Linked DNA regions of Lacibacter sediminis. The protein of the gene in region 2 binds, or shares a complex with, the protein of the main gene of each other region. Links are inferred from orthologs where the notes say so. Each region holds a gene or a part of one and is shown on either strand. Other genes may lie near its edges. The genes, in order: groL and metK.

Region 1 (16,440 bases), 880 kb from region 2 along the record:
CCATTGCTGCTGAGGTTTGATTCAATGGCTACAATTTCACCAGCATAGGTTCCATACGATGCCTGCGGCCATCCACTGAAAACAATTGCCGGAAATCCATCGAACATAAAACGTGTTTTTTGTCCGATGGTGAGCAACTGCAGATCCATTGGCTTTACCCAAACTTCTACTGCCAGTTGATATTGTTTTGGTACAATCTCAACGATCATATCGCCTTCTTTCAGCATTTCATTGATACCCGCTTTCATGGCTTTGATCACTTGTCCATCCTGTGGTGCCAACACAAAATATTGTCCGTTTCGTATTCTGTAGTTGTCATATTGATTTTGCAGCTTCGCTACTTTTCCCTGCCCGGTTGAAATTTGTGATTGCGATTGAAAACGATCGCCGGATGCTTTTGCAATTTTTTCTGCATATTCCTGGATGGCTGCACTGCGTTCCAGTTGAAGAATCAGCAGATCCTGTTTACTGTTATTGAAATCGTTTTGTGCGCCGATCAGTTTTGCATTCACATTCTGATGCATCACTTTGCGGCGTTCAAATTCAGTTAACGGAATAACACCTTGCTCATACATTTTTACAGCGCCTTCGAGTTGTCGATCTGCTACATTCATTTCATTCATAGCCGCACTCACTTTCATGCTATCACTCTGCACTTTTCGCTTTGTCTGTATGAGTTTATTATCGATTGAACTCAACTTTAATTCCCGTTCATTTTCCAATGCGGCAATCTGCTGACCCGTAGCACTTACTTTCCCTTCATAATAATCGATCGTCATTTGTTCGGCAGTGAGTTGCTGTTCGGTACGTTGCAACAGGTTCGGATCGAGGTAATCATCTTTAATCTCTGCTAACTGCAAAATGGTATCACCCTTCTTCACAAAGTCGCCTTCCTTCACCCACCATTTTACAATTCGTCCGCCAATGATATTGTTTACCTGTTGAGGGCGTTGCTCCTGCCGAAGTGTAGTAACTGTGCCGTTGCTGCGGATATTTTGTGTCCACGGCAAAAAAAGTATAATGATGGTAATACCAATGATGAAAAAAAAGTAGCGGCGTATTTTACTGGTTTTGTGCTGCCGGTAAATTTCATTGAATGATCGGAGCGGCTTACCTGTTTTTTCCTGTATATCCGGTGTAAGTAGTTGAAACGACATGTGGTTTAATTTAACGGTTAACAGTTGGCTGCTCTTCCTTTACAATTCGTCCGTCCTGCATATATAAAACACGATTGCACCTTCGTGCATACACATCATCGTTTGAAATGACGATCACAGTTGTGCCTGGTATTTTCTGCAGCAGGTATTGCTGCACTTTTTCACGGCAATCTGCGTCAAAGCCAAACCATGGTTCTTCGAGCAATAATAATTTTGGATGCGATACCAATGCACGGAGCAATAATACTTTTCGTATAACGGCACTGGACAAGCGCTTTCCTGCTGCATCGATTTGTGTATCGAATCCATTTTTGAGAGAAGAAATAAAATCGCTGACTCCAAGCTGCGTTGCAAGTGTTGTGATCTGTGAAGTTGTTACCGAAGTATCACCTAAAGAAATATTTTCATACAATGTACCCTGAAAAATATCCTGCTGGTGAAACAGGATGCCTGTTTCTGCACGCAGCAATGCAGGGTTATAATTACCGATCGGTATATCGTTAATCAATATGCTTCCTCCAAAATCTGCATAAGCACCGGTGAGTAATTTTAACAGCGTGGATTTACCTGAACCATCACCGCCTTTAATACAAATTTTTTCTCCCTGCTTTACATTGAATGAAAGTTGCTGCAGTATCGATGTTTGATCGTTGTAACTGAAATGCAGATCGTTTACCGTAACTGATAATCCGTTTGCAGATGAATCGGGGCGTAATGTTCCTTCTGATTCGAGCGGCTTATCTATCACTTTTCCTAACTTTTCAACGCTGGTTAAAATGTCATATATTTTATCAAGGCTGCGGATCAATTTTTCAACTGACGCCAGTACTAACAGAATAACGATCTCTGCTGCTGCAAACTGTCCCACGTTAATTTCATTACCCACGAGCAATACAGCACCAACAATCAACATACCTGCCGTTACCAGAATTTTAAACCCGATCAATGTCCAGTACTGCATTAACAGAATCCGGAAATGACTGGTGCGTGCATGAAGGTATTTGGTTACCAGTGCATCTGTTTTATCCATGGGCAATGATGAACCTCTGGAAAACTGAAATGATTTCAATACACGTGCAATTTCCTCCAGCCATCCGGCAACTTCATATTTATATTCACTTTCATCGAGGCTGGTTGACAAACCCCTTGCGTATGTTACCCGAATAATAACAAACAGGATCAAAATAACCAGTAAACTGAAGATGATAAATACATTCGCATATAGAGAGAGCAAGATCAAACCAAACAATACCTGTATCAATGCCGCCGGAATATCGAGCAGCAAACGGCTTAAGCTTTTTTCTAAATTAACGGTATCGAAAAAACGGTTGACAAACTCAGGTAAATAATACTGATCGATCTTCTTCAAATCGAGACGGGGGATACGCCATGCAAATTCAAATGAATAACGGGTGAAGATCCGTTGCTGAATTTTTTCAATGATCTTCATTTGGTTTACCTGCAGCAAACCGGTAAAGAATACACTGATCACAACAAGAATAATTAAAACAATAATGGAAGTAGATATACGGCCGGCAAGTACAAAGTTGATAATGGCCTGCACACCCAATGGCACAGCAAGCTGCAATAACCCTGCAAGAATTGCATAAAAATAAATTGCACCAATCTCCTTTCGCTCCAGGTTCAATACCTGTAATAAGCGTTGCAGCGGACGTTTAAGGTCCTTTCCTGCCTGGTAATTTGCCATTAATTTGACCGTTATGTTAAAGAAAGTTATTGATTTAAATCCGCTCCTTTGAACAGTTTTTTAAATCGTTTGCAAAAGAACAGCATTTCTGCAAAATTGTTAAGCGCTGTTGACTGATTTTGTTTTTTTTAACAACTAACGGGTATCAACACTCGGGAAGAGCAATTGGAATATTGATGGCTAAACCGCCTTCGGCAGTTTCTTTGTATTTGTGATTCATATCTTTTGCGGTATCCCACATGGTTTTCACCACAGCATCTAATGATACTTTTGCAAAATCGGGTGTACTTTGTAATGCAAGTTGAGAGGCTGTGATAGCTTTGATTGCACCCATGGTGTTCCGTTCAATGCATGGAACCTGCACCAATCCTGCAATAGGATCGCAGGTTAAGCCAAGATGATGTTCCATTGCAATTTCAGCCGCCATCAACACCTGTCGCTGTGTACCTCCCATACATTCAGTGAGTGCAGCCGCAGCCATTGCACTTGACACGCCAATCTCGGCCTGGCAGCCACCCATTGCTGCAGAAATGGTAGAACCTTTTTTAAAGATGCTTCCTACTTCAGAAGCAGTTAATAAAAAACGAATGATCTTTTCTTCATCGGCACCATTACAAAAACAAACATAATACATCAATACAGCAGGAATAACACCGGCGGCTCCATTAGTTGGAGCTGTTACTACTCTGCCGAAAGATGCATTCTCTTCATTCACTGCCAATGCAAAACAACTTACCCAATCGAGTGTGTATTTAAAATCATTACCACCACTGCGAATGGCTTCCACCCACTCCTGAAAATCAGTATAAGATTTCTGCTGCAATAATTTTTTATTCAAACCGGCACCACGTCTTTTCACATTCAGACCACCCGGCAAATAACCTTCAGTGTGACAACCTTTAAACATACATTCATGCATTACACGCCAGATGTTGATTACGCCTTGCTTTGTTTCCTCTTCGCTGCGCCACGCATTTTCATTCTCCATCACCACTTCACTGATACTCATGCCTGTTTTCATGCACCAATGCAACAGATCTTCGGCCGTATCAACAGGAAAAGGTAACTGCACCTGTGCATGGCCGGTAGACTCCTCGTTTTCTTTTACCACAAAACCACCACCAATGGAGTACCAGGTTTCAGCTATAGAAGTGCCATCATTAAATGAAGCAAGAAATGTAACGGCATTAGGATGATAAGGAAGACTCTCCGTCATCAAAAAATCAATATCCTCTCTTGGATCAAAAGCCACTTCGTGCTTTCCTCCCAAAAGAATTTCATTCATGTCAGCAATATCCCTGATGCGTGCATCAATAGAATTTACATCAAATGTAACAGGATCTTCACCACACAAACCTAACTGGATAGCGACATCAGTTCCATGCCCTTTCCCTGTTTTCGCTAATGACCCATAAAGCAACACACGCACAGTTGCCACCTGCTCTAACGGTTGCATTGTTTGAATTGACTGAACAAAACGTTGAGCGGCACGCCATGGCCCAAGCGTATGACTGCTGGATGGGCCAACGCCGATCTTAAACATATCGAAAACGGAAATAGGTTCGTATGACAAGTGATTGAGTTTTTACAAAAGTAAGTAAACAAAAAAGCTCCCCGTTGTTTAGGAGAGCTTTTCTATTCGCTTGTTGAGATTACTTATTTATAAACAGTTACAATTTCAACATCAAAAATGAGCATAGCATTTTGAGGAATGGTATATAAACCGGTATTCGGATTAAACGACCCCGCTGCACCATAACCCAATGAAGAGGGAATATACAACCTGATCTTGCCACCCTCACCTACTAATTGCATACCACGGTTCCATCCTTCAATTAAACTACCTAAAGTAAAAGATGCTGTTGATGTTCCCGTTGTTTGATCGAAAATTGTTCCATTTGCAAGCTGCCCCTTATATTTTACAACAACGGTATTGCAAAGCGCAGGTTTATTAGTGTTTCCTTGCGCATCAATTACATAGTACATACCGGAAGTTCCCAACTCAGTTGTGCCTGTTATGTTATTTGCAGCAATATAATTTGTCACTACAGCTTCTTCCTGTGCCGATGCCGATGTATTTTCAGCAGAGTAAGGACACTCCTCACTATTTTTTTTCTTACACGCACTTAACATAGCTACTGCCATCAATAATCCAACTACATACTTCATGTTACGATATTTTGTTTTAGTTCAAATTTCAATTAAAAGACCTGCTTTATTTTGACAATCATTTTTCCTCTAACGTTGCCTCTGTTTCTAATTTTTGCTTCAGTTCAAGATAACGTTGCTCATTCATCTCCCATTTAAAACGCATCTTGAAAATAGCGTAGAACACGATCACCAGTAAAACGGCGATCAGGATTATGGTCAACTGTGACCCTGATACATAAGGCATGTTTTTGTACCAGCCCCTGAACATGACTGCCAGCAAAATCGGGAACCCAAATGCAAGACCTAATGGCAAACCTATTGTAAGTTGGCTCAACAGTCTCTTTTCCCTGCTACGGTTTTGCTCCCACCACTGCATAAACTCTTTTTCCTGTGCCGACAGCATGCTGTTATTTTTGGCAAATGTAAGCAACAGCGTTCAGCCCTATGTCTTCTTTAACGAAGATTTGCGGAAACAGTAAAATCAAGGGCTTGAACCCTTTATAAATGGGCTGTCCTGAACGTCGGCATTCTATTTCTATGATAAAAGCTGGTTTTTAAGTATGTTTGAAAAAAATTATCCGTGAAAATCCAGGAAATATTATCACAGTATCTGTACAAGGAGAAAAGTCTTACACTCCCAGGTCTTGGCCGTTTTGATCTGAATCCTTCGGTTAATATCTACGATTTAAAAGAAGAAGGATGGCCTGCCGATACTATTTCATTTACCACCAACCGTAATGCCGTTCTTGATGAAAGTCTGCTTCAGTTCCTGATGCAACAGACAGGCAAAATGAAGCCGCTTGCCATGAGCGATCTTGAATCGTATATAAGCAATGGTATGCAGCTGATCAACATTGGCAAACCGTTTCCTATTAAAGGCATTGGCTCCATCAATAAAACTAAAGACAACCAGTTTACATTTGAGCAAGGCAGTCCTGCCCTGGAAAAAATTGATTCAATTAATACCGATCATGTTCGTGACCGTACGGTATTAGCAGAAGGTGAAAAGGAAATTGACTTTTCACATGAAGAACGGAAGAGTTCAAAAAAGCCGATCATTATTCTGGGAACCATTGTAGCGTTGGTGCTGGTTGGCTGGGCTGTTTATTTGGCTATTCCAAAAAAAGATAAACCGCAAGAACCTGAAACAAACCTTACTGAACAAATTACTCCTGCAGATACCACAACACAACAACCTGATACAACTGCAAGCGTAGTGAAAGATTCTGTGGCACCGGTTGTGCCTGCACCTCTAGTTGATACAAGCTCGTTAAAACTTATTCTTGAAACAGCTGCTACAAAAAGCAAAGCCGATGCCCGTATTGCTTTTCACAAAACAAGAGGAAGAGAACTTTCATTACTTATGAAAGACAGCAGTACTTATCAACTGATATTGCTTGTACAGAAATCGCTTTCTGACAGCACGAAAGTGAAAGATTCGCTCCGAAACTGGTATGGCATTAAAGCACAGGTTGTGAAACCGGGTAACTAGTATGAAGCAGCTGGCAAAAATCATCTTTGGCATCTATGCGTTGGTGGTTGTGCTTGAATTGCTATTCATTTATTTTGATCAACCGCAACTACGATGGTTTACCAAACCATTGCTGATGCCTTTGTTGATGCTGGGATTTTATATCGCATCTGCTAAACAGAGTGGAACATTCTTCAAACTTATACTTGTTGCGTTGTTACTTTCCTGGGCAGGCGATGTATTGCTTCAAATGAAAGGAATGTTTATACCCGGGTTGGTTTCGTTCCTGCTGGCGCATGTTTTCTACATTGTTTACTTTCTAAAAACAGGAAAAGGGCAGAAAGGATTAATACAATTACAACCATTGATCGGAATTCCCGTATTGATTTACATTCTCATTTTCCTTTGGCAGCTCTACCCTTTTCTTGATGCACTAAAAATACCGGTGACGGTTTATGGCATTACGATTGGGACCATGCTGCTGTCAGCGATCAATACAAAACGGAAGACCAGTGATAATGCAGCTGTATTATTTTTAATCGGGGCAATATTATTTGTTATTTCAGATTCGTTATTGGCTGTTAATTTATTTGCCATGCATGATGTTGTTTTAAGTTTATGTGTGATGCTTACCTATGCTGCTGCACAGTATCTGATTGTGAAGGGAGCATTGATCAATAACCAACCAAATTAATTCACCCAACTTATCGTCTTGCGGAAAAAGAAAAAACAGAAGTAGTTGTTTAATCGCTTCATCATTCCCTTACTATTTTCTTCAGCACACTTGCAAAAAACGATTTCTTTTTTTTATCTTATTGTTGAAAACATCGCTTTGTTTACAAACCAAAACTCCCATGGCTTCAAAAACATTTAGCTGGAAAAAGTTTTTCATCCGCATATTTATTGTTCTCTTCACACTTGCAGTTATTGTATTTGCTGCGTTCAAATTATCGCCCTGGCCTTCAGCAATGATCATCCGCAACGCATTTAACAGAGGAGGCGTTACGACTAATGATGCATTAGAAAAACATGTACCAAAAAATATCACTGCAATTTTGGATGAAGTGTATGATGCTGCAGATAAAGATGCGAAACTAGATGTTTATTATCCTTCTTCTCTTGCAGCCAATGAATTATTACCCGTAATCGTATGGATTCATGGTGGCGGGCTTATCTCCGGCGATAAGGCGCACATCCGGAATTACTGTAAAATACTTGCATCATATGGCTATGTTACGGTATCGATTGATTATTCGGTTGCTCCCGAAAAAAAATACCCCACACCACTGAAACAAACTGCAGCGGCATTGGCTTATCTGCAAAAACAGGCCAACCGTTTTCATATTGACACGGCTCATTTTATTCTGGCGGGTGATTCAGGTGGCGCCCATATTGCTTCGCAAACAGCAAATATTATTTACAACAGCAGTTACGCAAAATTAATCGGCATTATGCCCTCATTAAATCCTTCACAGCTCGCAGGACAATTATTGTACTGCGGACCTTATGATATAGACAATGTAAACACAGAAGGTGCATTTGGTGGATTTATGCAGACTGTACTTTGGGCTTACAGCGGATCGAAAAATCACAAAGAAAATGAATTGTTCAAAACAGCTTCGATTATTAATTACATAGAAGCAGGTTATCCTCCAAGTTTTATTTCTGCAGGTAATGGCGATCCGCTATTGTCGCATTCAAAAGCATTGGCAGAAAAACTGGTAACGATCAATGCAAAGGTAGATACACTCTTTTTCCCGCAGGATTTACAACCTGCACTTCCGCATGAATATCAGTTTAACCTGGATACAGAAGCAGGGAAAACAGCATTGCAACAATCCTTACGTTTCCTCAACAGCCTGCAGATGAAATTTACTCTGTAATTCATTTATATTTCATTGACTTTGTTCATAAATCAAAACCTCCTGCGGTTGCAGGAGGTTTTGATTTAATAGATCAGATAAGGATTATCAAATGGATCATCATCTCCCCTTCTGATACGTTGCAATAATTGATTGATTTTGTTTTTCAATTTCAACATAAACGGTAAAAGCATGTTTACTTTTTTCATTTCTCATGTTTTTAATCGTGATGAATCATTGAAATGCAAAGTCCCCTGTTTTACCAGAGGACTTTGTTTGTATGTTCAAGCTGTTACAAGTTGTTGAGGTGTTTAAATTGAAGACACTTTCGACATTCAACTTTACACTTCCCACTTTCTTAGTAACCACCCATGCCACCCATATCAGGAGCGCCATGTGCATGTGCTTCTTCTTTCTTCGGCTTATCAGCAATTACAGCTTCTGTTGTTAACAACATACCTGCAATAGACGCTGCATTTTCCAAGGCTACACGGCTAACTTTTGTAGGATCAATTACACCTGCTTTGAACAGGTTCTCATACACTTCTGTACGTGCATTGAAACCAAAATCGCCTTTACCTTCTTTGATCTTCTGTACAACGATCGAACCATCGATACCTGCGTTAGCAGTTAATGTACGCATTGGTTCTTCCAGTGCACGACGAACGATCTGCATACCGGTTTGTTCATCTTCAATTTGTCCACGAACTTTTGCTTCCAATGCATCAATTGCACGGATGTAAGCAACACCACCACCTGGAACAATACCTTCTTCAACCGCAGCTCTTGTTGCATGTAATGCATCATCTACACGGTCTTTCTTTTCTTTCATTTCCATTTCAGTAGCAGCACCAATGTACAATACAGCAACACCACCGGCTAATTTAGCAAGGCGCTCTTGTAATTTTTCTTTATCGTAATCAGAAGTTGTGTTTTCAACTTGTGCTTTGATCTGGTTTACACGTGCAGTGATGTCAGTTTTCTTTCCTTTACCACCAACAACTGTTGTATTGTCTTTATCAATTGTTACAGAAGAAGCCTGACCTAAATAAGTCAAATCAGCATTCTCCAATTTGTAACCTTGCTCTTCGCTGATTACTGTACCTGCAGTGAGGATCGCAATATCAGTGAGCATTTCTTTACGACGGTCACCAAAGCCCGGAGCTTTTACAGCAGCCACTTTCAATGTACCACGGAGTTTGTTTACTACCAATGTTGCCAATGCTTCACCTTCAAGATCTTCAGAGATGATCAACAACGGACGACCGCTTTGAGCAACTTTCTCCAGAATGTGGAGGATATCTTTCATTGCAGAGATCTTCTTATCATAGATAAGAATGTATGGGTTCTGCAATTCAACTTCCATTTTTTCGCTGTTTGTAACGAAGTATGGAGAAATATAACCACGATCGAACTGCATACCTTCTACTACATCAACAGTAGTATCAGTACCTTTTGCTTCTTCAACAGTGATCACACCTTCTTTACCAACTTTAGCAAATGCTTCTGCGATCAACTTACCAATAGTTTCATCGTTGTTTGCAGAAATAGTTGCAACCTGTTGAATTTTTTTGCTGTCGTTGCCAACAGTTTGCGATTGGCTTTTTAAATTTTCAACTACCAGTTTTACTGCTTTATCAATACCACGTTTCAGATCCATTGGGTTTGCACCAGCAGCAACCATTTTCAAACCTTCGCTGATGATTGATTGCGCCAATACAGTTGCAGTAGTAGTACCATCACCTGCAATGTCTGCAGTTTTAGAAGCTACTTCTTTCACCATTTGAGCACCCATGTTTTCAATAGGATCTTCCAGTTCAATTTCTTTTGCAACAGTAACACCATCTTTCGTTACAGCCGGTGCACCGAATTTCTTTTCGATTACTACGTTACGTCCTTTAGGACCGAGGGTAACTTTCACGGCGTTGGCCAGAATGTCAACACCTTTCTTCATTTTATTTCTTCCTTCAATATCGAAGAAGATTTGCTTTGCCATAGTTATTTAATTTGAGAATTAATTAATTTAAAAAATTAAAGCTTCACGCTGTTCGCTGCAAGCTACAAGCCTTTGCGTGCAGCAAATGGCTAACAGCTTCGGGCTTTTATACAATTGCCAGGATGTCGCTTTCACGCATGATCAACAGATCATCACCATCAATTGCGATTTCAGTACCGGCATATTTACCATACAAAACCGTGTCGCCAACTTTTACGGTTACAGGTTCGTCTTTTTTACCGGGACCGGCAGCCACTACAGTACCACGTTGTGGTTTTTCTTTTGCAGTATCGGGAATGATGATACCACCAGCTGTTTTTTCTTCAGCAGGAGCAGGCTTCACAATTACCCTGTCATGTAAAGGGGTAACACTTACCTTCTTAGCCATAATTATTCGTTTTTTGGTTTTGAAATGAAATTTATTGATGCCCTTTCAAAGGGGCAACGAAGGTAAGCGAATACAGTGCCACCCCGCCAGAACAGGAAAAAATTTCAGAAATGGCGGGAAACAGGGGTTTTAGTTCAAAATTTCTGACAGGAAGGAAGACAAATTTGCATAATTGTCTGAAGAAAAGATAAGGCCCGTCTATGGGACGGGCCTTTATGATTTACTGTTTTATCAGTTTGAAACTTTGCGTTTTATTACCGGCATCTATCCGTAGAATATATACTCCGTCCGGAATCGATTTTTCATTGATCGGTAATTGGTCGTTGCCATCCGTGCGTCCAAGATCCCAGCGCTGCAACAATTGTCCGTTGTTGCTAAACAGCGTTGCCTGTATTTGTTGCCGGCTTCGATTACTGATGCTTAACGGTATACTTGTGCTTACAGGGTTTTGCAGCAGTTTTACAAAATCTGCCTGCTGAGTTGGATTACGGACCGACGTTACTGTTCCTTCCGTAAGGAAATACAAACCGGGACCAAACACTGTTGCTGTATAAAGATAACCTGTTCCAAAATTAGCTACAGCTGTAGTGTAGATATTGGTGTTTCCGCTGGTGGCAGCGCCAATAGTACCTGCAGTTGTACCAGCCAGGCGAACCTGGTTTGGATCTTTGCCACCCAGCTCCGCAGCTGAGAAATAAACACCAAGCGAATAGCTGCTGTTTTGCGGAGTTCCCACAAAATCAACAAACACAATTTTTTGAGAGCGTGGACCAGCAAAAAAGCTTTGCCAAACATTTCCAGATGCCGCTATACTTGAAGTAACACATTCGAAATTGCGTGAAGCCTCCGAAATACGACTGATGATATCAAAGCCACTGTAGAAATAATAAGTACCACTGGTTGCAACAAATTCACTCCGGGTAGTATTTTGAGCAGTGGCGATTGGGTTTCCTGAACTTGCCCCAAATGTTACTTTTGCCCTTGCGTCAGAAATAAACGCTGCTCCAAGTGAACAGCCTGCATTCGTTACCACATCGGAATAAGAAGATGCTCTGATGCCTGTACCCAATGCAGTAGCTGTACCCTCTACAATATCAGCAGCTGCATCAACCGGCAGAGCTCCGTTATCAAAGCAGATATTCACCACAAGATTTGAGGCCCCATCCCAAAAAAACGGCGTTGAAAAATTAAATGTGTTAAGACCAAACACGGTACTGTAATTAGCAGAATATACCTGTGAAAGAGTTCCTCCCGCAAAACCGTTTAAAGAGGTGGTAGTAGTATTTCCCATTGAAATAGTAAATCCGTTGAAAGGCTTTGTACTATTCTTTGTTGTGACATTTAATACCATTGATGTAATGTATCCTTCTCCCGAAATACCTGCAGATGCTAAATCAGATGAGGTAAAAAGGTATTGCAAACGGAAGGCAGAACGGTTACTTCGGAACGGACTCTGGTTATTCAGGTTGGCATCACCTACACCAATATCGTAATTGCCGCTATAATTTGTTGGTATTGGTGCTACGTCATTGTCCGTTATAGTAAAGCTATACGACTGACTACTTGGAGCAGCTAATGCATTCGTTGAGCCGCTTACTGTGTAGGACAATGTAAATGACTCAGCAGATTCTATCTCTGAATCATTGTACACACGAATCGTTATTGGTTGTTCAGCAGTTGAACCATTAGGAAATGTAAGCACGTTTGAAGGCGTACTGAAATTACCATTGGTGGTAAAGTCATAATCAATTCCCTGAACCGCAGTACCACCGCCGGCTACACTTAAGGTGACAGTAGCAGCGCCCACAGGAGCTTGGTCAATACGCATGTTTACAGTATAATCTTTGTAATTGCGGCAAACATTGCCTGACGTAGTGGTTGCTTCCTGTACGGTATTATAGGTGTAGGATGATGAAAAACGAATATAAGGAACAGCTGATGGGAGTGTTGCAGTCCACATGCCACGTCCGTGGGTAGCAGCTAAGATGGTTCCATCACGTTGACGGTATTGAAGCATATTGGTTCGCACAATCGGGAACGAACTATTCTGTACCCACACTGTTGAGCTTCCGTTTATATCATCTGTTTCATAGATGCCCATATCAGTTGCAACAATAGCCTTGTCATTATCTTCCGGATAAAACATCCCCCATCTCACAGGAATATCTGGAAGAGTACCGGTGATATTTGTCCAACCGGATGTACCACCTCCTGTTGAACTTACAAATACATGCTGCACTCCATAGTTTGAAAAAGTGGCGATGAGATTGTTATCATCTGTACCCACATTTATACTTGAAATGGTAGCACTGCTTGTGGGCATATTCGATCCGGTAATATTTGTTACGGTCGGGTTAATAAGATGGGCGTTATCTACTTTCACAACTCTCCCACCTGATGAACCAAAAAACACACGATTATTGGTGTAGGGCGACACTTTTAAACTACTTACGGTTGTACTGGTTGCTGAAGAAATTGAAAGCGTTGTGAAATTTGAACCGCTTTGAGGATTTTCCCATCGAACAAATGTACCGCCGGAACCACTTGCATACATTCGGTTATTCATATCATCGTAATCCGTAGGGTTGATGAAAAGACCAACCGTTGGGGATTGATTAACAGACGACCATGATGCTCCGCTGTTAATACTCCTGCGATAGTTGCTTCGGGTGGTAGCACTAAACTGATACTGAGGTTCATTTTCATCAATATGAGTAAAGCCACCATCGCCTCCATGAACTTCTGTACTTCCGCTCAGGCCAGCAGCAGTTAATTGATGTGTTCCGTTATCCTGAGTCCCTCCAAGAAAATAATTGGTTGATGTGGGATGGATGGCACAGGAATAAAATTGCTTTATACGTAATCCAACATTGCGGTCTTCATAATTATTTCCATTATCAGTTGATAAGAAAATGCCGCCATCTGTTGCCACCATCACTTGTGTACCATTCCAAACAACCGAATGATGATCGGCATGGACATAATTGATTGCTGTACCAACCCAGCGAGTGATCTGTGTCCAGGTGACACCGCCGTCATCAGATTTATAAAAATTTAATCCTCCGGCGATCACAATATTCGGGTTGGTTGGATCTGTTCCAATAGCAAGATCGTACCAGCCTTGTCCGGCGTTAATGGTTGGCTCTGTTCCGGTACCTGGAGGTGAAGTGGTTGTTGCTGACCAGTTAGCACCTCCATCCGTAGATTTATATATTGTTGGAGTAAGATCAGATGAGTTAGAAGGCAAAACATATAATGTATTACCTGCAACTGCAAGCTCACAATTGTACTGATAGTTGAGAAAGGGTGTTGTTGGTGATACCCAACTGGCAGAAGTTGCAGTTGCAGGATTATCAACAAAAAAATACCCCGATTGATTGATCGTACTTCCTCCCGCACCCATGGTTACATGCATACGGCCCGTGCTGCTAATCCGCAAATCAGTAATACGGTTACCACTTTCAGGAGTAACAGGTGTAATATTCGTCCAGGTAATACCTCCATCTGTTGAACGTTGCAAACCACGGCCATTCCCGGCTGTGCCAACATACACATTACCGGCAGCATCGCATACAATTTTCGAAGCATTCCAAAAAGAAGTCGTACTTGGCAACAGGCTCCAGCTAACCCCATTATTTGTACTTTTCCATATACCACCACCACGCACAGCATCAATATTACCGTTACGCTCTCCTGTAGCAAAGTACATGATCTGTGGATTACTGGGATCTTGACAAATGCTCGCTACTGCAAGGTTTCCAAGAAAGTCGTTAACCAATATCCAGTTGGCGGGAGACGCAGTTATATTAGTTGTTTTCCATAATCCTCCACTCACACTACCAACCCACACTGTTTTTTTTGTAGCATCGGCCAAGTCAACATGAATGGCCCTTATACGGCCGGCCGTTACGGCACTATTACTTGGTCCTCGTGTATTACCATTGCTGGCTCCTACAACATCAGTAAAAGGTCCACGCTCTACCCAATTAAGCGCTGAAATACGGGCTACCTTTCCGGAGCGTCGCTCAATCATCAGATCTTCATAGGCTCTTACCAACCTGTTTCTTGGTACATACCCGAGCTTTGGGTCACGGGTCATTTCATACTCCATCATCAACGACTCATATGCACCATCCTCGTTTTCTTTGTCCTCCGTTTCTTCGGTTTCAGATTGTTCATCAATGCGATATTCTGAGACTTTTTTATTTCTGTCCTTATTGCAGCTGACAAGTGTTGTAACACAATAAAGGATGGCAATAATGGATAGTACTTTCTTCATGCTCATTTAGTTGGGTGGCCTTTTGAAACTCAAATCTGGCAAGGCTTATATGCAAAAATCAATAAATATCAAATATAAGGCAAAGCAATACTTATCTTTGCGGTTTGTTTAAACAAGTTCTTTCCACATGATCAGCAGAAGAAACATACGGGTTAAGGTGATGCAGACGTTGTACACCTGTTTTACAAGAGAGGGTGATATTACTAAAGAAGAGGCCATTCGAACATTAGATAAGCACATCGACCAGAGCCGGCAACTTTTTGTTTTCCTTATTTACATATTGACAGAAACAGCTCGTTATGCTGAAGCCGATGCCCGGCAAAAGGCATCAAAGCATTTGCCCACAGCTGCGGACCTGAATATCAATACCAAAATTTCCGGTAATACATTGCTTTGGCAACTACTTGAACATACTTCGTATGACAAAGCTGCCAAAGAAATCAAGCCTGAATTGATGGGTGCTGAGGACTGGATCAGGAAACTTTACAGTGAATTGGTGACTTCGGATGTTTACAAACAATACATAAAAATTGAAGGACGTGAAAAAAAACAGGAGAAGGAAATTCTTGAATTTATTTTCACTGATCTGATGCTGCCCAACGAAGATTTCATCAGCTTTATTGAGGAGCGTTTTCTTCATTGGGAAGATGATGCAGATATGATCAACCTGCTGATGCTTAACCTGCTGCAAAAACCGCACAACGGCGATTTTCAGCAATTCGTGAGCAACGAAAAATTAAAATTCGCAAAAGATCTGCTGCTGAGTGTTATTGAAAAAGAAGAAGTGTGTAACGACTATATCAAGGATAAACTCCAAAACTGGGACCCTGAACGTACGGCCATACTCGATATGATTCTGATGCGGATGGGTATTTGCGAGTTCCTGTTCTTCGAAACTATTCCGCCAAAAGTGACCATCAACGAGTATATCGATCTTGCAAAAGACTACAGTACTCCGCAAAGTGGCCATTTTGTAAACGGTATACTCGACAGTATTCATAAAGAACTTGCCACGCAGAATAAACTGCACAAGGTGTCTTTTAAGAAACCATAATCATCGCTTTCCTTTACATTTGCAATCCGATAAATAAATACACATGAAACAATTGATCTTATTGTCAACTTTCATTGCATTTCTTACAGCTTGTGGAAATGCCGACAAGAAAGCAGCTGATGCAGCCACTACCACAACTGAGCAAACTGAAGCGGCAGAAGCGGCAGCACCTGCTGATGTAACAACTGTGCAATGGCTTGATTCTTCACAGAACTTCGGCAAAGTAACCGATGGCGAAAAAGTGATGATCACTTTTCATTTCAAGAATACCGGTACAAAGCCATTGATCATCTCTAATGTGCAGGCAAGTTGCGGTTGCACCGTACCTTCAAAACCGGAAGAGCCCATTGCTCCGGGTGCTGAGGGAAAGATCA
Region 2 (16,437 bases):
TTTTTGCGATTCTTATCAGCAGTTGTACAAAGTTAGAGCGTACAACTTTGGGAGGTGATCTGTTACCTGGCACTGATCGGTTGATCACAGACACCATTATACTTCCTGTTACAACAACCAACTATCTGGAAATCGATTCAACATATAGTGGTAAAGCAGATCAGCATTTGTTAGGTTATATCAACGATCCGATGTTTGGTACAACAACTGCCTCTATGTATCTGCAGTTACTCCCAACACTTTATCCATTTGCATATCCTGTATCAAAAGACAGTTTGTTCCTTGACTCATGTGTACTCTCATTATCTTTCACAGGTGCATATGGCGATACTTCTGCAGTTTCAAAAGTGAATGTGTATAAAATCAGTGACCCAACGTTTAAAGCAAATAAATTATACCGCTTAACAGACGCTCCAAATTTTTCTACAGGAGATTTTCTTGGATCAGCTTCTGTTACTGTAGGTGACATCAGAAGGCCTTACCGAGCTGCATATAAACCTGATAGTGTATTTAATCAACTACGTATTCGTTTGAGTGATGCGTTTGGTCGATTGTTATTGGATCAGGACAATGTAAATGGTGCTTTTCAGAACGATACAACGTTCAAGAACTTCCTTAACGGTTTTGCAATTGTTGCTGATTCTGTTACAAGTGGAAATGTGATCAACTATTTTCAACTTACCGGCGAAACAACAAGACTTAATCTTTACTACCGTTTAAAAAACAGGGAGGGAAAGGATACTAACTCAGTTGCACGTTTTACCTTCGTGAATGATACCATCCGCAGTGCTAATGCAAACAAAATACATCGCAATTATGCGGGCAGCACTGCTCAGCCTGTAATAAATGCCGGTGTTCCATCGAGCCTTGTGTATGTTCAATCAGCTCCCGGAACAGCCGTTCGGGTGTCGATTCCTGGTCTTGATACATTAACAAGAGGTTCTTACATCATTCATCGTGCAGAGTTGGTTGCCCAGCAGGTTTACCAAGGTCCGTTGACGCTTGAAAATATGTTTATGCCGCCTTTCCTGCATATGTCGAGTTTCTCTGCTTCAGGTGCTGTTGAGCCGATCCCTTTTGATCAGCAATACTACATGACACCAGCTTCTACCTTAAATCAGCAATTGGATACAATGTTCAAGTTCGATTATGATTATACTGGAGGAGGGAACAATTTTATAAGGGACGCTTCCAATAATCTTATCTCTGAATATCGCTTGAACATGACCAGCTATATTCAGAACCTCGTGAATAATAAAACAACAAGACGGGACTTTAAACTTTCGGCTCCATACATTGTTCATTTCACTGCCAAAAAAGCCAGTGCTTCGTCTCTTAACCCGTTAGCTTACGGTCGTGTGCAACTCGGTGGGGGCTCGCATCCTACACAAAAAATGTATGTGCGTATCTATTACTCAAAGCCGTAAGTTTTGAATTGTTTCACGGCTTATCTTTGCGGCTTTCCGAACAAAAAATAACGGAACATCTAAACTCATTATTATGCCTTACTTATTTACATCTGAATCAGTTTCTGAAGGTCATCCTGATAAAGTAGCTGACCAAATCAGTGATGCACTCATTGATAATTTTCTTGCATTTGATGCTCAATCAAAAGTAGCCTGCGAAACATTGGTTACAACCGGCCAGGTTGTTTTGGCTGGTGAAGTACGTTCAAAAGCTTACCTCGATGTTCAGGAAATTGCCCGTGGTGTAATTAAAAAGATCGGCTATACAAAGAGTGAATATATGTTCGAAGCAAACTCATGTGGTGTGTTAAGCGCTATTCATGAGCAAAGTGCTGACATTAACCAAGGTGTTGATCGTAAGAAAAAAGAAGAACAGGGCGCCGGTGACCAAGGTATGATGTTTGGTTATGCAACTAACGAAACAGAACATTACATGCCATTGGCGTTGGATCTTGCTCACAATCTGTTGATCGAGTTAGCGGCTATCCGTCGTGAAAAGAATTCAAAAATGCCTTACCTGCGTCCTGATGCAAAGAGCCAGGTAACTTTGGAATATGATGATAACAATCAACCGGTTCGCATCGATGCAATTGTTATCTCTACACAGCATGATGATTTTGATGCAGAAGCAAAAATGCTGGCAAAGATCAAAGCTGATGTGATCAACATTCTGATCCCACGTATCAAATCAAAATACAAGAAATACGCTAAGCTGTTCAATAATGATATTAAATATCATATCAACCCCACAGGTAAGTTCGTAATTGGCGGACCACATGGCGATACAGGTTTAACCGGTCGTAAGATCATTGTTGATACTTACGGTGGCAAAGGTGCGCATGGTGGTGGTGCATTCAGCGGTAAAGATCCGTCTAAAGTAGATCGTTCAGCTGCTTACGCTACACGTCACATTGCAAAGAACTTAGTTGCTGCAGGTTTGTGCAGCGAAGTGTTGGTGCAGGTTTCTTATGCAATTGGTGTTGCAAAACCAACTTCAATTAACGTAAATACTTACGGTACTGCAAAGGTTGATTTAAGCGATGGAGCTATTGCCAAGATCGTTGAAGGTATCTTCGATATGCGTCCTTACTTTATCGAGCAGCGTTTGAAACTGCGTAACCCGATCTACAGCGAAACTGCTGCTTATGGTCATATGGGCCGTGTTCCTGAAGTAGTAGAAAAAACATTCAAGAGCCCTGATGGTAAAGTGAAAAAAGTAAAAGTGGAACTGTTTACCTGGGAAAAATTAGATTATGTATCGAAAGTGAAAAAGGCTTTCGGTTTAAAATAACCCAAACAAAACCATCAATGTGGTTCAACCCATAAACCGAAAGGTTTGTGGGTTTCTTTTTTATGTTTCTTTGCAGCGTGAAACAGTTCCGTCAAAAACAACAACGTCCCAAGAAATCTACTTTAGTGATCGGCCGCATTCCTGTGCTTGAAGCTTTACAGGAAGGGAAGCAGCTTGATCGCATTTATATGCAGAATACCTTGCATGGCGATGTTGCAGAAGAAATTCAAAAGCTCGCATTTAAACAACAGGTGCCCGTTAATAAAGTACCGGTTGAAAAGCTAAACAGTTTTAATGTAAGCGATCACCAGGGATGTCTTGCGCAACTTTCAAAGATCCGTTACCAGGATCTGCAACAGGTAATTGACTGGGTAGTGGAGAAAGGCGAAGTGCCAATGTTCGTTATTCTTGATGGTGTTACTGATATTCGAAATATTGGTGGCATTGCACGCACTGCTTTGTGTTGCGGCGCTCATGCGATTATTATTCCCGATAAAGGAGTAGGGGCATTGAATGAAGATGCAATTCTTACAAGTGCGGGTGCTTTAGAATTGATTTCTGTTTGCAGAGTGAACAGTTTAATGAAAGCTGTTGATGATCTTCATCTGAATGGCATTCGTGTATTTGCCAGTGAAATGACAGCGAAGACAAGTATTTATGATTGCGATTTCAAAGAACCCTGCGCCATTGTCATGGGTGGTGAAGAAAAAGGTGTTTTTCCCGGACTGATGAAGATCTGCGATGAAACTTTCAAAATCCCCATGAAAGGAGATTTTGAAAGTTTGAATGTAGGTGTAGCAACGGCCATGATATTGTATGAGGCAATGAAGCAACGGGGATAATTCTAAAAATCTACCTGATAACTCAACACAGGAACAATGCCCGATTGTTGTTTGAATGTCCATTGATTAGTTGTAGGGTCATATCTTCTGCCTAAGGGATCAATGTTCTTTTGTGCAAACAGATTCTGAATATCAAGTGCAAGCTGCCAACTGATCTTCTTTTTATCTTTTCGAAGTGAGATACGTCCATCAGTTCTGAAGTATGCATCTGTATATTCTGAGTAAGGCTTTGTTTCATCAAGTACAGGTTGTCTTGAGCTTCCGTTTTGCACAGCAGCAAGAGGGGAGAGGGGCACGCCTCCATTGTATAACACTTTCCAACCTGCCTGCAGTACTTTATTCTTTTTCAGTTTCCATTCTTTTGCACCAACCCATGATGCGCTTGTACGTGAGTTAAACCGGGTGTTGTATGATTTGCCATCCAACGGAATAAACTTTGAATCAAACACAGAGAATGATGCGATCATGAACAGACCTTTCGAGAAGAATTTTTCCAATGAAAGATCAACACCGGTGTTTGTTCCTTTTCCTTTACTTACCAATGGTTCATTGGCATAACCTTCCATCTCATTCAATATCCAATAAGTTCTGTCAATATTGTCTACAACAGGTATCTGAAATAACTGTTGGCGATAAGCCTCTACATGAAAGCGCCACTTCTTTCCCAGCATTTGATCAAATGCAAGGATGTAGTGATGTGATCGCATCATCTTCAGATCCTTATTGGGAAAAGAAGAACCTGACTGATAGAAATAAGAACCCAGCGGAAGAAGTTTGCTGTGCAATCCATATGCAGCAGTAAGATTGGTTTTAGCAGAAAAACGATATTGTACTGAAAGCCGTGGATCAATAACAAACTGTTTGTTCAACGCAAAGTACATGCTGTGTACACCGGGGTTGATGAGAATGCGGCTGTTGGGCTTTATTCCAAATTGCAGATATGGTTGTAACAGCCAACTGTTTCCTTCGCCCATGATCACATTTGGTTTGAAAGAATTGTTTGTATAATTCCATTCGCCTTTATTAAACTTATAATCCAGCAGACTTGCATACATGCCTGCCTTAAAGTTTACAACTGTATTTACTTTATGATTAAATGAAACAGTTGCTGAAACACGGTTGTTGTTATACAGTTCATCATTTACTTTCGTTGCCACCTGTTGTTTCGTAAGCGTATCATCCACCCATTTGATCTGCTGTCCCATTACTGCAATGGATGTTTTGATAAACGACTTCGTATTGAGTTTGATCGTTTGTGCAATGCCAAACGCACCCATCAACGTACTGTTTTCATAAACAGCATAATCATCATACTGCTTCCATTGTGCTGTGTCGTCTACGGCAAGAAAGTTTTCTTTACTGTAACCACCCATTCCCCAGATATTTGTTTGTACCGTATTCTTCTTGTTATTGAATGCAAGATTGAAGGATACATCCTGAAATTTATTTCGTTCACGTTCATCAACGAGATTAATGCCGAAGGCGTTTAAAATATCCAGAAATGAATAACGATAGTTGACCAAATAAGAACTTCTTCCTTTCTGTATGGGTCCTTCAGTTGAAAACTCAAGACCGATCATACCTGCCTTAAATGTATGTTCTGCTTTTTGCTGATTGCCTTTGCGAAAGTGCACATCAAAAGCACCGCTCAATACATCGCCGTATTCAGCAGCCAAGGCTCCGGTGTAAAAATCTGAATGATCTAAAACACTTAAACTGAAAATGGTAATACCTCCGCCGCTGCTTCCTCTGCGTGCAAAGTGATTGGGATTTGGAATATCCAAACCTTCCAGTCGCCAGTTCATACCCACAGGATTATTACCACGAATGATAATATCGTTTCTGCTATCTCTGCTTGGTTGCACGCCGGGAAACCCCATGGCCATGCGACCTGGATCATTGGCACTTGCAGCGAATCGTTGTGTTTCCTCTGCAGAAAACGATCGGCCACTCACCAGTGCGTATTTATTGACGGGTAGTTTTGGATTTCGGGTGCCCGTGATCGTTATCTGCCCCAGACTTTTCTTTTCTTCTATAAGTGTGATCTGCAAATCAGTTTCTTTTGCAGAGTTGAGAATAAAATAATCTGATAGATAGATCTGGTAGCCAACAAAGCTTACTTGCACACGTTGGCGGCCAACAGGTATGCCAGGCAATACAAAATTACCGGAGGTATCTGTCATGGCTGTAAAGAGCGTCCCTTCAATTGTAGCTGTTGCGCCTTTAACGGGTGATTGGCTTTCGGCATCAACCACACGCCCACGTATAGTTTGTGTTGGAGTTGTAACCTGTGCTTTTACTTCTGATTTCATCCATACGGTTATCAAAATGAGTAAATGTGAGATTCGCATAGTAAATGGTTTAGTTGGTGATAATAGTAGCGGTGATGCGGTTAGCAAAAAAACTCAAAGAGTACAGGAAAAGTGATTTTGATTTGATCCGTTCGTTTCGAACGTTTCAGGAAGAAAACAAGAAGCCAGTTCCAGAAACGAGCGCTTAAACTTTGATTTGATGAGGCCGGGGCAGTTGGGGCTTCCCCGGTCTCTTTGCGTTGTTCTTCTTCAAGGATATATTTATAATCGCCTTTATTTGGGTTGAAGTTGTGTTCCATGTAGTGTTCTTTGTTTGATTTTATTTGCCAATCATCCAACCAATTTTCAATGAGTAATAATCGAATCGGTTGGACATATCCTTTGCATCATCACCAGGGGTTAAGTTTAATAATCCCATGTTATAATTTGCAGATACAACGAATCCTTTGTTGATCATATATCCAATTAATACGTTTGCCCCAATATCAAAGGGACGTAAATCATCCTCATTGGAATTGCCAAAATCTAATTTTCTGTCCTCCTGTTCCTCTCCGGTTATTTTTAGTTTACTTTTTCCGCTTATTGCGTATGAAAGTGTTGGGCCGGCTCCCAAAAAGAATTTGCCTTTTTCGCCATTTGTATTATAAAGAATTGGTAGCTGTAACTCGAGACAACTTAATCTGCCCTGCCAGTTAATGGTTATAGTTTCCGCTCCAAGAGATTCATAACTCTCAGACTGCTTTGCACCTTTTTGAACAAAATTTAATCCGGGCGCAAAAGAGAAGTTTTTACCTATGGGCACAGTCGTTACAAAACCAATATTCAAACCTGCAATAGGATCAGATATTTCGGTTTCATTTTCTTCCTTGTCTCTTGAAACTGCATTTGAAACTGAGATTCCGGCATTGAATCCAAATTTTACCTGGGAAGAAGCTCTGAACAAGCTGAATGAAAATACTGCGGCGATGAGTAGAATCTTTCTCATTGTTTTAGGTTTTGATTGTTAGTGATAGATTGTCAATTGACATGTCAAACCTACATCTGTCGATAGGCCTTTCATAATTGCTTAACACCTGTGCATTTTTCAATTTGGCGGTTAATACCACAAACCGGCCATTTCTACCTTCAACACGGTATTGTGATTTGCGAAAAATCTGACTATCTTACTAGTAATTATTAATTTCTGCAAATCATCGGTCACTCGTTTGCAGAAAACCCAAAAACCAGAGATTATGGATACGAACCACCCACAGGTACTGTTATTCCAGTACATTAAGACTTCATTGCCATCTCATATTTCATTGGTTGACCAGGTAGCAGATTTGCTTAACATCAGTAACGACAGTGCCTACCGTCGCATACGAGGCGAAAAGGAAGTATCCCTTTCTGAACTCAAAACACTCAGTCATCATTTCAAAATATCAATTGACCAGGTTTTACAATTACAAAATGAGCTCGTTGTTTTTCGTGCACCTGAAATAAATGATGAACGTATCTCGTTTGATCAATACCTGAAAGCAATGCTGGAATACATGAAATATTTCAACTCATTTGCAAGTAAGCGGATGCTTTATTTCTGTAAGGATATTACGTTTTATCATTTTTATCTCTATCCTGAAATTGCGGCCTTTAAAACTTTTTTCTGGAGCAAGACAATTAAGGATATGCCGGAGTACAAAGGCAAATTGTTTTCGCTTGAAGAGTTTCCTTTGCTTGATTGCTTTCATCTTGGTCAGGAGATTATCCGTGAGTATAATAAAATTCCTTCCCTGGAATTATGGAACGCAGAGAGTATCAACAGTACGTTAAGTCAATTAAAGTATTACAAAGAAGGCGGATACTTTAAGCACCCCGAAGACTTGAATATCGTTATTGATTCTTTCCAGAAATGTCTTGATCATATTGAGTTGGAAGTTGAAAAGGGGATCAAGTTCATGCCCGGGGATCCGGATATCGTTTACCGGGCACCACTCCAGTTTTATGTAAACGAAGTGATCATTGGCAGTAATACCATTCTTCTGGAATTAAATGAAGAGAAGCTTTCCTTCGTTACCTACAATGTGTTGAGTTATCTTATTACAAAAGATCCCCGCTTTAATGAAAAAGCATTTGCCAATTTTTTTACACTGGTTAGTCGATCAACTCAAATCAGCGCAACGGGAGAGAAAGACCGTAACCGTTTCTTTAATGCCATGCGTGAGAAGGTAAATGCATTAAAAGTTTAAAACCATTCACTTCGCTTAATTTTGTGCCGGTTATGGCGCAACAATCCATTAAACTTATTGAATGTCCACGTGATGCTATGCAGGGTTGGAAGACCTTTATTCCTACTGAGCAAAAGATCAGGTATCTGAATGCATTATTGGAAGTTGGTTTTGATACCATCGACTTTGGCAGTTTCGTTTCACCCAAAGCCATTCCGCAAATGGCCGATACAAGCCAGGTAATACCTAAACTTAAATTAGCAGATTCAAGGTCGAAACTATTGGCAATCATTGCAAATGAACGGGGAGCTGAAGATGCGGTTTTGTTTGACGAGATCAATTATCTCGGGTTCCCATTTTCCGTTTCGGAAACATTTCAGCAGCGGAATACAAATAGTTCGATCAATGAATCGATCAAAAGGGTAGAGGCGATCCAGGAACTTTGTATCAAGAATAAAAAGCAATTGGTGGTCTATCTGTCTATGGGTTTTGGTAATCCATACGGTGATCCATGGACGGAAGAAATTGTTTTCAGTTATGCGGAGCAGTTGGTTGAGTTGGGAATTGAAACAATCTCTTTGGCTGATACAGTTGGACTGGCTACTGCTGAACAAGTGAAACGAATGGCCGGTTATTTAGTGAATCAATTGCCCGAAACAGAAATTGGTGTGCATCTTCATTCAACAAGTGTTAACTGGCGTGAGAAACTGGCAGCTGCCTACGAAGCCGGTTGCAGGCGTTTTGATGGTGCATTAAAAGGAATTGGGGGGTGTCCCATGGCCGATGACGAGCTGGTGGGTAATATGGATACAGAAAAAATGATCGGATATTTTGAAGAAACCAACAGCCTGCAACTGAATACGCAAGCCTTGCAAAATAGCCTGCTGATTGCCGGTGAAATATTTAACTAATGAACCTGATCGCTACTATTGAGATTAAGCCGTTGCCGGCGCCCATAACACACCAACACTCGGTTTTATTGATCGGGAGCTGCTTTACAGAGCATATTGGAAATAATCTTAGTGATTTGAAATTCAAAGTATTGCAAAATCCAAATGGTATTCTGTTTGAGCCAATAAGTGTTTGCCGTAATCTTGTTTCTTATATACAGGATAAAGAGTACACCAGCGACGATCTGTTTCATTATAACGAGCTTTGGCAAAGCTGGAGCCATCACAGTCAATTCTCACAGCCGGATCAGAAACAGGCTTTGGAGCGAATAAATAACTCTCAACACACGGCTCATCAATTCCTGAAAAAAGCCGACTGGCTCATCATAACTTTAGGGTCATCATTCGTTTACAAACTGGTGGATAATGGCCGTTTTGTGGCCAACTGCCACAAGGCACCGGGGCAATGGTTCGACAAATACCTTATTCCAATCGACGAACAGGTAGCTGAGCTTGATAATACCATTCACCAGTTGTTTCATTTTAACCCCAAGCTCAAGATCATTTTCACCATCAGCCCGGTAAGACATTTGCGAGACGGTGTGGTTGAGAATAACCGGAGCAAAGCCCGTTTGCTGGAAACGGTACATCACCTGGTGAATAAGTTCGACCGGTTGTTTTATTTCCCGGCTTATGAACTTGTGATCGATGTATTGCGTGATTACCGTTTCTATGATATTGACCTGGCGCATCCGAACTATGCCGCTACGCAGTTTGTAATGGAAAAGTTTTCAGACTATGCGTTTACTGAACCCACAAAACAATTGATCAAAGAAATCCGCCAGTTGGTAACTGCACGAAATCATAAACCGTTTCATCCCACATCACAACTTCACAAACAGTTCCTGCAAAAGCATTACGAACTGGCAAAACGCCTGCAGGAGCAACATTCACACCTTGACTTAGCCGCTGAGCTTGAATATTTTAGGCTATAATTATTCGTATAATTAATATTATGTTAAACACCCCGCCACCAAAAGCCCGCCCACTCGTGGGAACTATAACCAGAATTACTAAACTTTAAAATAACCTTACTTTTGAGTAAAAGAGCCTTTATAAATTTTTGGTCTATTTATGTATACAAACATCCTTTATAAAAAAAGTTTTTACTAATATTGCTAAACAACTGTTACGCTTAAATATTAAATTCTAAATTCTAGCCCATGTCTAATGAGCAAATCAACACCCAAGTTTTACGTTCTGTCTTATCAATAGAGGCAAATATGGAACAAGTTGCCCAAAGTTTAGAATCAATAGATAGACGTCTTTCTAACTTAGAAGTCAAAATGTCAAAAGTTGGAAAGTGGCTTTCTTTAGAAAATGCCGACTTTGTCCCTACTACATCTGCTGAATAATATTTAAAGCCCCGTTTGGGGCTTTTTTGTTGCTTATTATCACCACTGATTTTCTTTTATAAGAATCTTCTTCATTAGTTGGTATGTGTGAGAATTAACCTCATAAATAGGCTTTTTTACATCCATCAGCGTAAAGCCATATATTTTTCTTAAAGGCTTTTGTTCGTCACCACTTTCATTTTCATAGTCTACTTTTAAGAAATAATAACAAGAGTCCGTCTTTGGCTGTCTAATGTCATTCCAAAATTCGGATGAAAATCTAAGAGCAGTCTGCTTTTCTAAAATTATAGATTCATTTGCCTGATTAATTGTTGTAGAACCACCGATTACATAACCTCCTTTAAAGGCATTTATCAAAACAAATTTCTCTTTTATTTTGTAAGCCATTTCGTCCGTTAAAGTTCCTACGCTTGCGATAAACTGGTATCTTTCAAAAAGACTGTCTTTAACTAGAATTGGATTAGGTCTATCGTAGGTCAAAACATCCAAAATAGGCCTATTTGAATTTTTATTGCTAATACCCTCGATTATGCTAACTAAACCCGTTAAAATGGCAAAACAAATCAAAAGCCAACCAAATCCATTGATTCGGTGCACCCCTTTTTTTTCTTTATTAACTATTAACTGATAACTAGGTATTATTATCCCTATCGCTACTATCAATCCTTTTAGAATCAAAAATATCGGCATTAACCTTTTTATTTTTCGTGTAAGCCGAAATAAAGGCGGCTATAAAAAAACCAAAGGAAAAAGATAGTAAAACTGATTGAATAAACAAGTATGTTGCCATAACATTCATTAACTTTGTTATGGCTGGCCAAGACAGCCGATATTATTTAACCATCGTTACAGCGGTGGTTTTTTCTTTTAATACACAAGGCCTACGGCCTATTTCCTGTGAGTTTTTGGTGAGCCATCCGAATCGGTTTTGCCTTTGATAAACTTACAAACCCGATTCCACAAGTCCATGTGTTTAGACATAATATTCTGTTATCAGACGTTCTCACTAACCGCAATCTTCCAATTCGCCGTGGGAAGCAAAACATAGCTAACACACCCGCCTTGCCATTATGTTTTGCTTCCCACGGCGAAAAGTCAGAAAGCTACATACTGCGTAAAATAAGAGCGTGTTGGTGAGAAGTCTTATAACAAATTTTTATGTTAAATAGCCGCACGGGACTACTTAACACTGGATTGTCTCTCTATCATGAATGGCACCAGAGTTTCCAGATCGACACCTGCCCTGTTTAACGCATCCATAATTTCTTCACGATTCACATTTGCCGCAAAGCTTTTTTCTTTCAATCGTTTCTTAACGCCTTTCAATTCCATGCCTGCATAACCTTCCGGTCGCATTAAACTGTATGCATGGATCAATCCGCTTAATTCATCGAAAGCATACAGCATCTTGTCCATCCTTGTTTCCGGCTCAACACCAAAATGATTTGGTCCATGACTCGCAATTGCCCGTATGATCTCCGGGTCAATATTCCTGGCTTCAAGTTCTTCAATGATCTTGCTGCAATGCTGGTCGGGCCATTGATCCCAATCTGCGTCGTGTAATAAACCAGCCATTTCCCACCGCCATTGATCAGCTTCCTGTAAACCTTCTTTTTCCTGTGCCCAACATTTCATGAGGTGGCCAACCTGTTTCATGTGAAGTTGCAGGCGTTCATTTTTCACCCAATCATTTAACAGCTTAAATGCTTCTTCCCGATTTAAAACGTTGCCGGTATTTTTCGGATCGCCAAAGCTTGTACGGTTCAGTTTCAATGACATATCTTATTAATTCTGTTTATTAAATGTAATAAAAAAAGGCTGTCGTAAAACGACAGCCTTAAAGTTGAGAGAACACCTGGCTTATTGATTTAACGCCTGGTATTTTGCATCAAATTCTTTCTCTTTATCCTTATTGCCGAGAAAACGATAGGCTTCTGTTAAAAGATACAAAGTTGATTTGTATTCGTTTTTCGTACGCTTATCTTTCATTTGATCGGCCGTCATTGCGGCAAAAATAGCCGCTGAATTATCTAAATAAGGAAGTGCCTCTTTCATCCGGTCTTCCATTTGTTTTTTCATCTCAGTCTTCTTTTGTGTGTCGGCCGGAGTTGTTCCTTTTATCTTCTTCATTTCATCCTGCATAAAAGCAGCTTCATTGAAATAGGTTTTACCGATCAGCAAATGAGCATCTGGCTGCTTTGGATCAAGTTCAATACACTTCTTCAATGCAGAAATGATCTTGTCGAAGTAAGCAGGTTTTTGTTCTGCTGTTGCTTTTGAATCCATATAGAGCCAGTTAAAGATCTCAGCTGCATAATCGTAACGCACCTCGTAATCTTTAGGGTCTGTTTCAACAATACCTTCGTACTTCTTAAATATTTCTAACGCATCTGCCCCGCTCTTACGCATTTTATCGAGTTCAATACGATCGTAGTAAGTATCCTTTGGATAAAGCTTACGTCCGCTTTCAGCATATTTAGCTGCTAACTCCGGATTTTTCTTCTGATCGTAGTAATAAGTAAGATAGCGGTACACCACATCATAACCTTCGCCACCAATGTTGGCATCAGCTATTTTCTGGAAGAAAGAAACTACTTCTTCTTTATTTTCTAACTGCATAGCAGCAGCACCGGCATAGTAATACAGGATGGTATCAACTTCGCTCAGCGCCCATTTATTTTTAAAGATGAAACGACCAACTTTGTCGGCTTTTTTATAGCCATCCAAAGCGCCCTGGTAGTTGCCGCTATTGTATAACTGGTTGGCTTCTTTTTGCAATTCGAGATAGTTATCAAAAATCGGATACTGCCTTGTCATCATATAAACTTCCGACTGTTTCTGGTCAAGCTCCATTGCTTTTTGATAGGCATCGAATGATTGCATCCATGCATCAGGAACGGTTGCCTTCAGGGTTGCATCTTTGGCGATCTGGCCATAGATCAATCCTTTGTAATACCAGGCTTCCCAATTCTTTTGTTCTTTTTCATTCGCTAAAGCAAGATCAACTGCCTCTTTTGCTTTTGGCCAATCTTTTTTGTCGTAAGCATTGCGGATCTTCTTTACATCCTGTGCAGAAAGACCCAGGCAAAACAGTACAGCAACCGCTGAGAAAAGAAATTTTTTCATCTCTTTATTTTTTGTGTTTATTGTTTTTTACTGATTGTCAGATGATTCAGGTGTTTCGTCGGTCGTTGTTGTGTTATGATCAGAGTTGTCAGAAATGTTATTGTCAGAACTATCAGATGCTTCCGGTAGTACATCAGTTGCATCTACTACTTCTTCCTCTTCATCCAAACGGGTAATTGCTGCAATTTCATCGCCATCATCAACCCGTATCAGTTTAACACCTTGTGTAGCACGTCCCTGTTCACTGATCTGATTCACTTTCATACGAATAGTGATACCACTCCTACAACTGATCATCAGATCTTCTTTCTCGGTCACTTCCAGCATACCAACCAACGGACCTGTTTTATCAGTCACGTTAATTGTTTTTACACCTTTACCACCTCTGTTGGTCATCCGGTATTCATCAACAGGGGTACGCTTACCGTATCCTTTTTCACTTACTACCAATACAGTGCGGCTGGTGTCATCCCTGTTAACACAAATCATACCAACCACCTCGTCATTCTCATCATCCACTTCAATACCTGCAACACCGATGGCACCACGACCCGTTGGTCTTACTTTTTCTTCAGGGAAACGAATTGCACGGCCGCTTTTCACCGCCATCATAATTTCACTGCTTCCATCAGTCATCTTCGCTTCTAGTAATTCATCACCTTCAACGATGGTGATAGCGTTAACACCAGTTGCACGGCGTCTGCTAAAGTCTTCCAAAAGCGTTTTCTTAATGATACCCTTTCTTGTACACAATACAATGTAATGATTCTTCACAAATTCTTCATCTTCGATATTGGCAACATCAATAATTGCTCTCACTTTATCATCAGGCGGTAATTGCATCAGGTTTTGAATAGCTCTGCCCTTGCTTGTTTTATCGCCTTCGGGAATTTCATAACTCTTCAGCCAATACACCCTTCCTTTTTCCGTGAAGAATAAAAGTGTATGGTGAGTAGATGCAACAAAGAGATGTTCTACATAATCTTCTTCTCTTGTTTTACTACCCATTGCTCCCCTGCCGCCTCTGCGTTGCTGACGGTATTCATTAGCCGAAGTACGTTTGATATAACCATGATGTGAAATAGTGATCACCACATCTTCTTCTTTAATGAGGTCTTCAATACGCACTTCATTGTCTAAGTAAGTGATCTCTGTTTTACGTTCGTCACCAAATTTCTCTTTTATTTCGAGTAACTCGGTTTTAATGAGATCGAAACGCATGGTTTCGTTTGATAAAAGCTCGTTCAAATGATTGATCAGTTTCATTAACTCATCATATTCATTCTTGATCTTATCACGCTCCATGCCTGTTAAACGCTGGAGACGGAGTTCAAGAATTGCTTTGGCTTGTATTTCATCCAATCCCCAACCTGCATTGATCAAATTCTCTTTGGCAACATCGGGTGTTGCAGAACTGCGGATGAGAGCAATTACTTCATCGAGATGATCTAATGCAATCAGATAACCTAATAAGATATGTGCTCTTTCCTGCGCTTTGCGTAATTCATATTTCGTACGACGTACAACAACCTCATGACGGAATTCAACAAACTCAGAGATGAGTTCTTTGAGGTTAAGTGTTTTTGGTCGGCCTTTTACAATGGCAACATTATTGATGCCGTAAGAAGTTTGCAGTTCGGTGAACTTAAACAGCTGGTTCACGATCACGTTGGCAACAGCATCACGCTTCAGGTCAACAACAATACGTGTACCTTCCTTTTGGTTACTCTCGTTGTTTACGTGAACAATACCTTCAATCACTTTATTATTCACCAACTGACCGATCTTATCGGTTAATGCATCACGGTTTACCTGGTACGGTACTTCTGTAATGATGATCTGTTCACGGCCACTTGTTTTTGTTTCGATGGTTAGTTTACCACGCAACACAACACGACCACGTCCAAAATGAGCACCGGCTTTAATGCCTTCCATGCCGTAAATGGTACCGGCAGTTGGAAAGTCAGGAGCTTTTACATGCGTCATCAACTCATCGATCGTAATCTCCCGGTTATCGATAAACGCTATACAGCCGTCAATTACCTCACCCAGGTTATGCGGCATCATGTTGGTAGCCATACCAACAGCAATACCACTTGAACCATTCACCAATAATTGCGGAATACGTGTAGGAAGAACCGAAGGTTCTCTTTCGGAATCATCGAAGTTGTTTTGAAAATCGACTGTTTCTTTATCGATATCGCCCAGCATACTTTCGGTAAGACGTTCCATTCTTACCTCGGTATAACGCATCGCTGCAGGGCCATCACCATCCTGGTTACCAAAGTTACCCTGGCCATCAACCAAGGTGTAACGCATGCTCCATTCCTGGGCCATACGCACCATGGCATCGTAAACAGATCCATCGCCATGGGGGTGATACTTACCAAGCACCTCACCCACCACTCTTGCACTTTTCTTGTAGGCTTTGTTGTATTGCAAACCCAGTTCGTTCATTGCATACAAAATGCGGCGGTGAACGGGTTTTAATCCATCTCTTACATCGGGCAACGCACGGCCAACGATCACTGACATCGAATAATCGATGTAGGCAGTTTTCATTTGCTCCTCGATATTTACGGGTATGATACGACCATTCCTATCCTGCCCGTTTTCCATTGTATTTTCTGTTTGATCCATAGCTTAAAATGTCGCTTAAATTGAAGCGGCCAAAGATACCGAAAAGCATACGGAACCCGACAGAAAAACAGCCTTTATTTTCACTGTTTTTCAACAATTTATTGCAGTTTGTGGATAAGAAAACCGGGGTGATTTTTTAGTTGAAAAATCCGTTTAAAAAACGTTAGTAGGACAGCCTAAACTTGAACGTCGTTTGCCACCACCACGTCCGCCGCTTAAACGGCCTCCCGAACGGTCGCCGCCGGTGATAC

What was found.
Region 1: the proteins of metK (region 2) and groL are in contact, whole or in part, in a cryo-EM structure (PDB 8P4O), measured with the Escherichia coli proteins. The link is inferred for Lacibacter sediminis from one-to-one orthologs.

Annotation. Positions count from the first base shown.
Region 1 is NZ_CP060007.1:3,730,890-3,747,329, forward strand. The notes cover bases 8,027-10,859. They hold groL (chaperonin GroEL), read right to left. Parts: upstream 10,346-10,859; coding sequence 8,708-10,345; downstream 8,027-8,707. Other genes in these bases: H4075_RS15810 (alpha/beta hydrolase), read left to right, coding at 8,027-8,370; H4075_RS21695 (hypothetical protein), read right to left, coding at 8,436-8,558; H4075_RS15820 (co-chaperone GroES), read right to left, coding at 10,452-10,733. Also shown: H4075_RS15775 (HlyD family secretion protein), read right to left, coding at 1-1,157; H4075_RS15780 (peptidase domain-containing ABC transporter), read right to left, coding at 1,168-2,865; H4075_RS15785 (L-serine ammonia-lyase), read right to left, coding at 3,011-4,438; H4075_RS15790 (FKBP-type peptidyl-prolyl cis-trans isomerase), read right to left, coding at 4,522-5,034; H4075_RS15795 (FeoB-associated Cys-rich membrane protein), read right to left, coding at 5,093-5,419; H4075_RS15800 (hypothetical protein), read left to right, coding at 5,597-6,508; H4075_RS15805 (lysoplasmalogenase), read left to right, coding at 6,510-7,181; more of H4075_RS15810, read left to right, coding at 7,342-8,026; H4075_RS15825 (T9SS type A sorting domain-containing protein), read right to left, coding at 10,954-15,012; transcription antitermination factor NusB, read left to right, coding at 15,140-16,066; H4075_RS15835 (DUF1573 domain-containing protein), read left to right, coding at 16,110-16,440.
Region 2 is NZ_CP060007.1:2,847,867-2,864,303, reverse strand. What follows is about bases 799-3,628. They hold metK (methionine adenosyltransferase), read left to right. Parts: upstream 799-1,500; coding sequence 1,501-2,757; downstream 2,758-3,628. Other genes in these bases: H4075_RS12075 (TonB-dependent receptor), read right to left, coding at 3,602-3,628; rlmB (23S rRNA (guanosine(2251)-2'-O)-methyltransferase RlmB), read left to right, coding at 2,835-3,599; H4075_RS12090 (DUF4270 family protein), read left to right, coding at 799-1,427. Outside these bases: more of H4075_RS12090, read left to right, coding at 1-798; more of H4075_RS12075, read right to left, coding at 3,629-5,950; H4075_RS12070 (hypothetical protein), read right to left, coding at 5,992-6,210; H4075_RS12065 (porin family protein), read right to left, coding at 6,231-6,896; H4075_RS12060 (hypothetical protein), read left to right, coding at 7,144-8,136; H4075_RS12055 (hydroxymethylglutaryl-CoA lyase), read left to right, coding at 8,169-9,026; H4075_RS12050 (GSCFA domain-containing protein), read left to right, coding at 9,026-10,000; H4075_RS12045 (hypothetical protein), read left to right, coding at 10,229-10,420; H4075_RS12040 (hypothetical protein), read right to left, coding at 10,460-11,110; H4075_RS12035 (HD domain-containing protein), read right to left, coding at 11,600-12,199; H4075_RS12030 (tetratricopeptide repeat protein), read right to left, coding at 12,281-13,546; gyrA (DNA gyrase subunit A), read right to left, coding at 13,574-16,186; H4075_RS12020 (DUF6089 family protein), read right to left, coding at 16,340-16,437. UniProt on the Escherichia coli protein: Catalyzes the formation of S-adenosylmethionine (AdoMet) from methionine and ATP.